Regions from separate parts of the Corticicoccus populi genome, predicted to be linked through region 1. Evidence: riboswitches for the same ligand, from Rfam matches in the RefSeq annotation. Region 1 holds a riboswitch; the other holds the start of a gene.
What was found. Region 1 has a riboswitch for preQ1 ahead of ACFSX4_RS10930 (QueT transporter family protein). Riboswitches for the same ligand answer to the same signal wherever they lie in the genome.
Positions count from the first base shown of each region.

Region 2: another riboswitch for preQ1. It lies ahead of queF (preQ(1) synthase); the one in region 1 lies ahead of ACFSX4_RS10930 (QueT transporter family protein).

Region 1 is NZ_JBHUOQ010000004.1:243,460-249,116, reverse strand. It holds gene ACFSX4_RS10940 (alpha-glucosidase) at 1-1,558, shown strand, start outside; gene ACFSX4_RS10935 (PTS beta-glucoside transporter subunit IIBCA) at 1,591-3,528, shown strand; PreQ1 riboswitch class I at 3,608-3,652, shown strand; gene ACFSX4_RS10930 (QueT transporter family protein) at 3,689-4,114, shown strand; gene ACFSX4_RS10925 (DUF3021 family protein) at 4,210-4,590, shown strand; gene ACFSX4_RS10920 (TRAP transporter permease) at 4,950-5,657, shown strand, end outside.
Region 2 is NZ_JBHUOQ010000001.1:1,533,759-1,539,415, forward strand. It holds gene queC (7-cyano-7-deazaguanine synthase QueC) at 258-911, shown strand; gene queD (6-carboxytetrahydropterin synthase QueD) at 911-1,324, shown strand; gene queE (7-carboxy-7-deazaguanine synthase QueE) at 1,324-2,040, shown strand; gene ACFSX4_RS07750 (DsbA family oxidoreductase) at 2,056-2,688, shown strand; PreQ1 riboswitch class I at 2,748-2,793, shown strand; gene queF (preQ(1) synthase) at 2,851-3,336, shown strand; gene ACFSX4_RS07760 (queuosine precursor transporter) at 3,384-4,031, shown strand; gene tatC (twin-arginine translocase subunit TatC) at 4,166-5,026, opposite strand; gene ACFSX4_RS07770 (GMC family oxidoreductase) at 5,120-5,657, opposite strand, start outside.

The DNA.
Region 1 (5,657 bases):
TTTGAATGACCTTGGTATTACGATGATTTGGATATGTCCAATTTTTAAATCACCGATGGTTGATAATGGTTATGATATTTCTGATTATGAGGATGTGAATCCCGAATTCGGTACAATGTCGGATTTGGATGAACTGCTTAAAAAAGCGGCTGATTACGGAATTAAATTAATCCTTGATCTTGTAATCAATCACACTTCTGATGAGCATGTATGGTTTAAAGAGGCACTTAAAAATCCTGAGAGTAAGTACAGAGACTACTATATATTTAAAGACAGCCGAGACGGGATGCCGCCGAACAACTGGCGTTCCATATTCGGAGGCAGTGTCTGGGAGAAAGTACAGGGTGAGGATAAATACTATATGCATGTGTTTGATAAAAAACAGCCGGATTTAAATTTCGAGAATCCTGAAGTTAGAAAAGAAATTTATCAAATGATCAACAGATGGCTCGATAAAGGGCTTGCCGGCTTTCGGATTGACTCCATTACGTTTTTGAAGAAAGATCAGGATTTTGAGAGTCTGCCTGCTGATGGGAATGATAACCTCGTGACTTGTAAATATAAAACAAGAAATAGACCGGGGCTTGATCAGTTTTTAATGGATTTGAAGAGAGAAACATTTGATAAGTACGACTGCGTGACTGTCGGTGAGGCACCGGGTGTCCAATACGATGAATTTGATGATTTTATCGGGGAAGACGGTTACTTCTCAATGATTTTTGATTTTAAATACGCAGATATTGATGTGGAGTCCGGAAGTGACTGGTTTAAACGTACCAACTGGACACCGAAAGATTTCAGAGAACTGCTTTTTAAAAGTCAGGATGCCATACAAAAAGTCGGCTGGGGTGCAAACTTTATCGAGAACCATGATCAGCCGCGTGCCTTGTCGAAGTTCATCAAGGATGAGCGTTATCATAATGAAATTGGCGGAAGTGCACTTGCTCTGATGTACTTTTTCTTAAGAGGCACACCGTTTATATACCAAGGCCAGGAAATTGGAATGACGAATTTTGAACGCTCTTCCATCAAAGAGTTCAATGATATTTCAAGTATCGATAATTACTACCGCTCAATGGAAGAAGGATTCAGTGAAACAGAAGCGTTGAATTTTGTTAACTTAAGAAGCCGTGATAATACGCGTACCCCTTTCCCGTGGAATGCGGAGGAGTATGCCGGATTTTCAAAGGCAGAGCCGTGGCTCGCGCTTACTGAGAATTATAAAGAAATCAATGTAGATACAATTGCCGGCAGGGAGTCTTCATTACTTGATTTCTATAAAGAATTAATCCAGCTCAGAAATCATTCTGTTTATAGTAACACTCTGATATACGGTGAGTTCGAAGCGGATGATTCAGCATCAGAAAACATTATTAGTTATAGAAGACAGCATCAAAATGAAAGGCTGCAGGTTGTTGTGAATCTGTCCAATCAGACAGAAAATTATACATTTGATAATGCGCCGAGGCGTGTCATTATCAGTAATTATGATCAGTTCGATATTAACGAATGCAGATTACAGTTGAAGCCTTACGAAGCAGTGTTGGTGGAAGTTTAGTTTTTGTATCCAAATAAAGAGAGGTGAATCATATGTCAAAAGAAAATAAGTACAAAAAGATTGCAGAAGAGATAGTGAATGTTGTCGGTGAAGATAATATTGAAAGTGCCACACATTGTGCCACCAGACTAAGACTGTCGGTTAAGGACCGTAAGGCAATCAATGATGAAGACATAGAGGAAATTGATGAAGTAAAAGGAATATTTTATACCGGCGGTCAATATCAGATTATTCTCGGCACGGGTATTGTAAATAACGTGTATGAAGAAATGAATAAGATAAGTGAATTTGAAGAAGTAACGAAGGAAGAAATGAAGGAGAATAACCAAAAAGGAATACAGCGGGCCATTCGTTTGCTTGCGGATGTATTTATACCGATTATACCGGTACTTGGTGCAACAGGGTTATTCCTCGGTCTTCAGGGTGTTGTGTTTAATGAATCGGTGTTGGGTGCATTCGGTTTAACGCCGGATATGATTCCGGATTATGTAAGGACGATAGTCAGCGTACTTACAGACACAGCATTCGGTTTCCTGCCGGCATTTATATCATGGAGTGCATTCAGAACTTTCGGGGGAACGCCAATTATTGGTTTCTTGATTGGTCTGATGCTGGTGTCCCCTGCCCTGCCGAATGCTTATGAAGTAGCGGGCGGTGACGCAGATCCGATTATGGTGGCAGGTTTCATTCCGATTGTGGGTTATCAGGGAAGTATTCTGACATCATTATTCGCAGGTATTATTGGTGCGAAACTCGAAAAACGTTTAAGAAAAATAATGCCGAACGCATTGGATTTAATATTTACACCGTTTTTCGTCATATTAATTATTATGCTGTTCTCTATGTTTGTGATGGGTCCTATCGTTCATTTGATTGAATCGGCAGGAATCTCTATGGTAAGAACATTCATACAGATGCCGTTTGGTCTCGGTGGACTTCTGATTGGCTTCATCTATCCTCTGGCAGTCATGACAGGGTTACACCATATGTTTATCATTGTAGAAACATCATTGCTGGCTTCAACAGGATTTAATCCGTTAATCACGCTTGCTGCGATGTACGGTTTCTCAAATGCCGGCGTGTGTCTGGCACTTGCACTGAGAAGCAGGAAAGCGTCATTTAAGACAGCAGGAATCAGTGCAACAGTGACACAGCTGCTTGGTGTGAGTGAGCCGGCACTCTTCGGTGTCGTGCTGCGCTCCGGTATTAAAGCGCTCGGTATTATGCTTGCATGTTCCGCAATCGGCGGCGGTGTACTGGCGTTATTAAATATCCAGGCCAACTCATACGGCCTCGCAGTAATTTTGTCACCGTTAATGTATATCTATGATTTCAGTCAGGTTCTCACATACGTGATTGTCGGTGTGGCAGTGTTTGCAGCAGGCTTTATTATTACGAATATGTTCGGCGTGCCGAAAACGGGCGACGTTGCGACAGCAAATGTGAGTGCGGGTCCCTTACAGGAGGAAAAAACATCTGTCATTAAGGAAGAAAAGAATGACACACCTGCAGTACAGTCACTGGTTTCTGTAACAGACGGAACGTTATTGTCACTGGCAGATGTGAATGACCCGGTATTTTCAAACAGAATGATGGGAGACGGTTATGCAGTACAGCCGGATTCCGATGAAATCAGCAGCCCTGTATCAGGCAGAGTAACTTTGATTTCAGATACGAAACATGCGATCGGCATTGAAACAGATGATGGACTCGAAATACTGGTTCACATGGGCATCGATACAGTCGACATTAAAGAAGAAGTCTTTGATATTAAAGTAAGTGAAGGCGATGCAATTAAACACGGCGATTTAATCGCGACGATGAACAGAGCACGTATTGAAGCACTTGGAAAAGAGAGCACAGTCATTGTTGTTGTAACGAATACTGCAGATAAAGTATCCAGGCTGGTACTTACAGATCAGGGTAAAATTGAGCGTAATGTTAAATCAGCGGAACTGGAGTTAAAGTAAATAATTTGTCTATGCAGTATTGTATTTAAAAGGCTGATAGTATAGTATGTATAAAGTTGGATGGACTGAAGTTTGTCCGGCTGCACAGGTTCGAAAACCTCCCTGTATAAAAAACTAAGGAGACGATACTATCAAAAATAAATTATTACTCTATAATGCAGTGCTTGCTGCGATTTACGTTGTTACAACTGTAATTAATCCAATCGGTACGATGGCGATTCAAATCCGGGTCAGTGAAATGCTCGCAGTGATTCCCTTCATCAACCGACAGTATATCCCGGGGCTGATACTCGGTGTTGCCATTGCGAACTTATTTTCACCGCTGGGTATTATTGATGTTGCGGTGGGTGTCAGTATCGCAGTCATATCGTATACAATCAGTTACTTTGTGAAGAATATATGGGTTAACGTAGTTCAGTACAGTGTATTATGCGGAATCATTGTCGGCTTTATGTTGTGGTCTGTGACCGGCATTCCTTTCTGGCTGAACTTTGCAACAATCACAATATCGACGTTAATCACGACATCAATCGGTGCAGTATTATTCGGTAAAATTCTTCATAGAATTCTGCCGGAAGTAAAATAAAAAGATTTCCCGGGTAATTATCTCTATAATTATCCGGTTTTTTTACTGGATTGAAAGATAAATAACAGGGTAAAGAGGAATAAGGAGTGATTAATATGCTGTTTCAGGTATTTATCCGAAGTGTGCTTCCTTTTGCGATTTTAATGTCTATTGCTGCATTCCTTTACTATGACGGTCAGCTGGAGAGTGCACAGGGCACATTTACCGCAGGTATTATTTTTACCATCGTCAGCGGTGCCTCGGTGATTTATGATTTAAATCACTGGAGTATTGTAAAACGCAGTGTCGTTCACTTTCTTGTGATGCTTGTTACGATATATCCAATCCTTCTGATGAGCGGCTGGTTTGAGCTGAACTCTGTAATGGATTACGCAGTGGTACTCATTGTGTTTATTTGTACCGGTATTGTTTTATGGGTATTGATGCTGTTAGTTGTCACTCTGATTTCAAAATTTAAAAATAAGAATGAAGATTAAATGTATCGTCCTTTGATTGGACGATGCATTTTTATTTTCATAGGGCAAATGGATGGTTATTTTAATAACAAAAAATGAGATAAAAATAAAATTAATGAATAAATATAAACAAAACATGAAAATTGTTGTATACTTTTAATTAAGTATTACAACCTTTTTTTGGATATATGACTATCATCATCCAAATCAAGAGGAGCAATGGATTTGTCTGCCAATAAATTGTGAAGAATAACGTCTTTTATTATCTGAATATTGCGATTTATAGGTTCGGTCAACAAATTGAAAATATAAGGGGAGAACATATTTACAGTAGTTGAATTAAGAAATATCACTATTCATTAGAAAAGGGGTTAATGAGTATGAGTGAAAAGAGTGTTGAGCTGACTGAAAAAGAGCAGCAGGAATTATTGGAAAAATTTGATGCGGAATCCAATACCAGAAATTTAAAAGGGATTATTGCATCAGTCATATTTGTATTATTAATTGTCTTTTCACTTTTTCAGCTTTACACAGGGATTTTTGGACAGTTTACTGCATATATTCAACGAACAGTGCATCTGGGGTTTGCACTGGCATTAATCTTTCTTCTGTTCCCGGCAAGAAGAAAGATGAAAAAAGATACGATCCCATGGTATGACTACATATTGATGATTTTATCAGTCGTTGTCTGTGCATACTGGCCGGTGTACTACGACACCCTCGTACAACAATTCGGAGGCATTTCGCTCATGCAGATGATTATTGGTGGCCTTGCAATTCTTCTCGTACTGGAAGCAGCACGGAGAGCGGTTGGTTTTCCGATTACAGTAATTGCGCTTCTGTTTCTCGGTTATGCATTATTCGGGGCGTATATGCCGGGTGCACTCGCCCACCGCGGGTTGTCTCTTGAACAGTTAATACAATCTATGTTCTTTACCACTGAAGGGATATTAGGCACCCCGCTTCAGGTGTCATCAACAATTATATTTTTGTTCCTTCTGTTCGGTGCATTTCTGGTACAGACAGGCATCGGTAATTATTTTAATGATCTTGCTATCAGTATTGCCGGAAAACGTGTCGGCGGCCCT
Region 2 (5,657 bases), on a different contig from region 1:
AATAATCAGCTGCAGCTAAGTAAATCATCCTCAACTATCTCCCACCCGCTGCAAATGAATTTCTAATCATCATATCATTATTTCCAATATAATCCAATAACAGAGTTAAGAACTAGATACCGTTAATAAAATTCCATATTTATTACTAAACTGTTTCACGCTCAGATTTTTATTGTAAAGATTCCAGAGCGGCTGGTGGATTATTATTTGCGAAATTGATAAAATTTAGTGAAGATACTGAGTAAGGACGGTAATTTATGAATAAAAATAAAGCAGTTGTTGTGTTTTCCGGCGGTCAGGACAGTACGACATGTATGTTTGACGCGCTAAACCGTTATGAAGAAGTTGAACTGATTACTTTTCAATACGGCCAGAGGCACGCAGAAGAAATCAATACAGCCAGAAAAATTGCAGATGAACATCAATTGAAACATCATGTGATGGATATGAGTCTCCTGTCACAGCTCAGTCCGAATGCACTGACCAATCACGACATGGCAATAGAAGAGACAGACTCTGTGCCAAACACTTTTGTACCGGCACGGAATATGCTGTTTTTATCTTTCGCTTCTGCACTTGCCTATCAGATTAATGCAGGCGTGATTATTACAGGTGTCTGTGAGACAGATTACAGCGGCTATCCTGACTGCAGGGATATGTTTATTAAATCGATGAATATTACCGCAAACCTCGCAATGGATAAAAACTTTGTGATTGAAACACCGTTGATGTGGCTTGATAAAAAAGAGACATGGGCACTGGCCGACTCTCTTGGAAAACTGGATTATATCCGTCATAATACACTGACGTGTTACGAAGGGGTTATTGGTGACGGCTGTGGTGAGTGTCCTGCCTGTAAATTAAGACAAGACGGTCTCACTGAATACTTATCAGAAAAGGAGGCTGAGTAATGTTTTACCAGACGCCCGAACATAACTATCAATATGAACTGAATAAAGACTTAAACTTTTCCGCTGCACATCATATACCTGATGAACGTGCGGGGAAATGCTCCCGTATTCACGGGCATACCTACCATGTTAATATCACTGTTGCCGGAGATACACTTGATGAGCTCGGATTTTTAGTCAATTTCTCCGCTTTGAAGGGCTTAATTATGGATGCCTTCGATCACCGGCTGATTAATGATCATGAAGCATTTAAAGACATTCCGCCGACTTCTGAAACACTTTCAAAAGTCATCTATGATATGGTGGATCATTTCATACAGACTGAACAGCCGAACGACTTAAGATGTCTCCAGATTATTTTAAGAGAAACACCGACAAGCTATGTAGTATACCGCCCAAAGGAGTATCGTTGATAATGAAAATACCTGTACTCGAAATTTTCGGACCGACTTTCCAAGGGGAAGGTGCTGTTATCGGCCGTAAAACGATGTTTGTCAGAACAGCCGGCTGTGATTACAGCTGCAGCTGGTGTGATTCAGCCTTTACATGGGACGGCAGTCAGAAAGAAAACATCAAAATGATGACAGCAGATGATATTTTTTATTCACTGGACCGGACGGCGCCGGGCAACTATAATCATGTCACCATCTCTGGAGGCAACCCGGCACTCCTTAAGAATTTGTCGGAATTTGTTGAAAAGGCAAAGTCACGCAATATAAAACTCGCTGTTGAAACACAGGGCACTGTTTATCAGGACTGGCTGAAAGATATTGACGATGTCACCATCAGCCCGAAGCCGCCGAGTTCCGGCATGGATACTGATTTTAACAAGCTTGAATTGATAATGAACGAACTCAATCAAAACCATTTCAATCTGAAGGTCGTTGTATTTGACGACACGGATTTTGAATATGCGAAAACCGTACACCAGCGTTACCCCGATACAGATTTTTACCTGCAGATCGGAAACCCTTATCTGGATGGTGAGCATATAGAAAACCATACCGCAAAACTCATGGCCCGCTATGAGTGGCTGGTGGAAAAAACAATGGCGGATACCGCGATGAATAACGTTCGTGTCCTCCCGCAGCTTCACACACTCCTTTGGAGTAATAAACAAGGTGTATAAGAAAGGAATGAAAATATGAAGATAGATGCATGGCTCGATATCGCCTGCCCTTTTTGCTACATCGGATTAATCAATTTTAATAAAGGGATGGAAGGATACAACGGCAGCACACCCCTTGAAATTGAATATAGAAGTTTCCAGCTTGAAAGAACCATCGGAACCGCTCCGACAGAAACACTCATCGAACGTTTATCTGAAAAATACAATCAATCTGAAGAAGAGACAAAAAATATGGTTGATGATGTAGTGACCCGGGGCCGGGACGCTGGAATTGAAATGAATATGGACAAAGTCCTCCCGGTAAATACATTAGATGCCCACCGGCTTGTAAAGTATGCAGTCACCGAGGGAAAAACTATTGAAACACTTGAACAATTATTTAAAGCCTATTTCAGAGACGGCATCAATGTTGCAGACCACGCGGCACTGATTGACATTGCAGAAAATATTGGGCTTGATACTACAGCAGTAAAAGAAATGCTTTCAGGGAATCAGTATAAGATGGAAGTCATCAGCGACCAGAATTTAGCCCGTGATATGGGCATCCAGGGTGTACCGTTTTTAGCATTGAACATGCAGTACGCTGTCGGCGGCGCCCGGAGTCCGGAAGATTACCTGAAAGCCGTCACAGAAATACAAAACCAATAAATTTAAAACACTCTTTCAGTTACTGTCACTTTATAGTATACTGTCACAGTGCAAACGAATACGAAGAGGTTCTTAGCCCAACCCTCTATAAAAAACTAAGTCACATCAGTCATGTGCCTTGAGGCCGCATGACTTTTTTATTTATTCTAAAGGAGTGTTTTGATGAGTGATCACACTAAAGATTTAAACCTGCTCGGTGACCAGAATGTCCCCTATTCATTCGAATATAATCCGGGGATTTTGGAAACTTTCGATAATAAATATGCGGGACGGGACTATTTTGTTAAGTTCAACTGTCCTGAATTTACGACACTGTGTCCGATTACCAATCAGCCCGATTTTGCAACACTGTACATTTCCTACATACCGGATGTGAAAATGGTGGAATCAAAATCTCTTAAGCTGTATTTGTTCAGCTTTAGAAATCATGGCGGCTTCCATGAAACGAGTGTGAATATGGTGATGGATGACCTCGTAAAACTTATGGATCCGAAGTACATTGAAGTGTGGGGAAAATTCACCCCGCGCGGCGGCATCTCTATTGATCCGTATTGTAATTACGGCAGACCCGGTACAAAATTTGAACAGATGGCTGAAAACCGTATGATGAACCACGATTTATATCCGGAAAATATCGACAATAGATAAGAGAACAGGGCTTTGAATTTCTTTCGTAATATCAGGGAGGAAATTGAATGTTATTCTATTTAACTGCACTATTTTCAGGATTACTCGTACTTTCAAACATACTTGGTATTAAAATATTTATGATTGGCAGCTTCATGCTGCCTGCAGCAGTACTCGTTTATATGCTGACTTTCCTTGTGACAGATGTCATCGGTGAAGTATACGGCAAAAAGACAGCAAAACAAACAATCAGGGCCGGTTTTATTACGCAGATTATTGCATTAATTTTTATTTATCTCGCAATCGAACTCCCTCCTGCACCAGCATTCGGCATGCAGAATGAGTATGAAATGATTTTAGGCGGAAGTTTTCAGCTCATCGCAGCAAGCCTGATTTCATATGTCGTCAGTCAAAATATTGACGTCCATATCTTTCACCGCCTGAAAGAACGACACGGCCGTGAAAAGTTATGGCTTCGTAATAATGCATCGGCAGCAGTCACACAATTTGTAGACACTGCTCTCTTTATCACGATTGGATTCTGGGGCATCATGCCTTTTGAAGTGTTAATCAGCATGATTTTCATGCAGTACATCGCTAAATTCATCATTGTTCTGCTTGATACACCTATTGTTTATGTGCTGGTTTATTTCGCAAGAAAATACCAGATGAAATCAGACCGCAGCAATTCTCAGAACCTTGCATTCGACAACTGATCAATCAGCCCGCTCACAGATAGTGGACGGGCTGATTTTTTACTAATCTGAATGACGCTCTCTGCATTTTAATTCTCTCCATTAAAAATACGGTATCTGCCTCAATCACAGATACCGCACTTTACAACTATATTCTATTTCTTATCATTCACTTCAGTTTGTTCTTCTTTCTGCTCTGTTTCATAAAGGACTGTCTCTTTTTCTTCTTTTCTCCTGCGTCTGCGCTCTCTGATTTTAACAATATAAATACTGATTTCATACAATACAATCATTGGTGACACCGTAATGATATGTGTGAAGAAATCCGGCGGAGCTATCAACGCAGTAATGACAAGCAGTCCAAAGTACACATAGAGCCTGATATTTTTCATGATTGTCGAATCAAGCAGTTCAATGTAATGTAGGAATAGTACGACAATCGGAAGTTGGAATATCAAACCGAAAGGCATTGTTGTCATCAACAGAAATGACATGTACTCATCTGCTGTAACCAGTACATCAAAGTTCTGCTCACCCATCTGGATTAAGAAATAATAACTGATTGGATGAACAACAAAATATCCAAAGCTGATTCCAAGGAGGAATAAAAACATCATAAACGGAAAATATGATTTGATGAATTTCGTTTCTTTCTCAACCAGTCCGGGACTCATAAACTGCCATAAATAATAGCAGATAAACGGCAGACTCAAGCCTATTCCCATCGCTCCGGAAGTTCTTAAGTAGAAGCGGATGACCTCAAACGGCCCTCGGACAATCAACTCATGTCCCTTTGTTAAATAAGGAAACCAAAACTGGATTGTTGTGAAAATGAGGATGAAAAATGCCGCAAATACAAGAATAGATTTCACTAATACACTTCTCAGATCGTCCAGATGTTCTATCAAAGTCGCATCAGGATTCTCAGCCGTCAGCTTACGCCTTTTATTACTATTCTCATCACCGCCGCTCGTGAGTGCTTTTATTAAATTTTTACGAGGGTTTTTATCCGCCATTTCCTCACCTTCCTGTGTAAACAATAAGGCATATACGGTAAACGCATATGCCTTATTTCATGTCATCATTATTTTATTCTACATGAAATCAAACTATTCTGCATCAATAAGCGGGCCGTTATCATCCAGATACATTTCAATACCTTCTGCTGCACGGTAGGCAAATGCACCTACTGTACATGTCGGGTTGTAACCGCCGTTGTGAGGCAGGGAAGATCCGCCGATAACAAATACATTATCTTCATCCCACATTTGGCAGTAGTTGTTTAATACACTTGTCTCAGGGTCAGCACCTACAATAGTACCGCCTAAAATGTGGTCATTTAATGGTTTATAAATATCAAAATGCTCATCAAGTGTTCCACGGTTTAATGATACGGCTCCCATTTCTTCAATGATTTCCTGTATTCTGTCAGTCATAAATTCATGAGCTGCTCTATCGTGATCAGTGAAATCATAAGTCACACGCAGTAGCGGACGTCCGTAATCATCAGTATATTCAGGGTCTAATGATAAATAGTTATTTCTGTGCGGCAGTGTAATACACTGTGACGTTGCAGCTACAGAAGTGTTATATGCTTTAAGAGATTCTGTTTTAAATTCCGCACCCCAGTTTTTAACACCTTCAGGT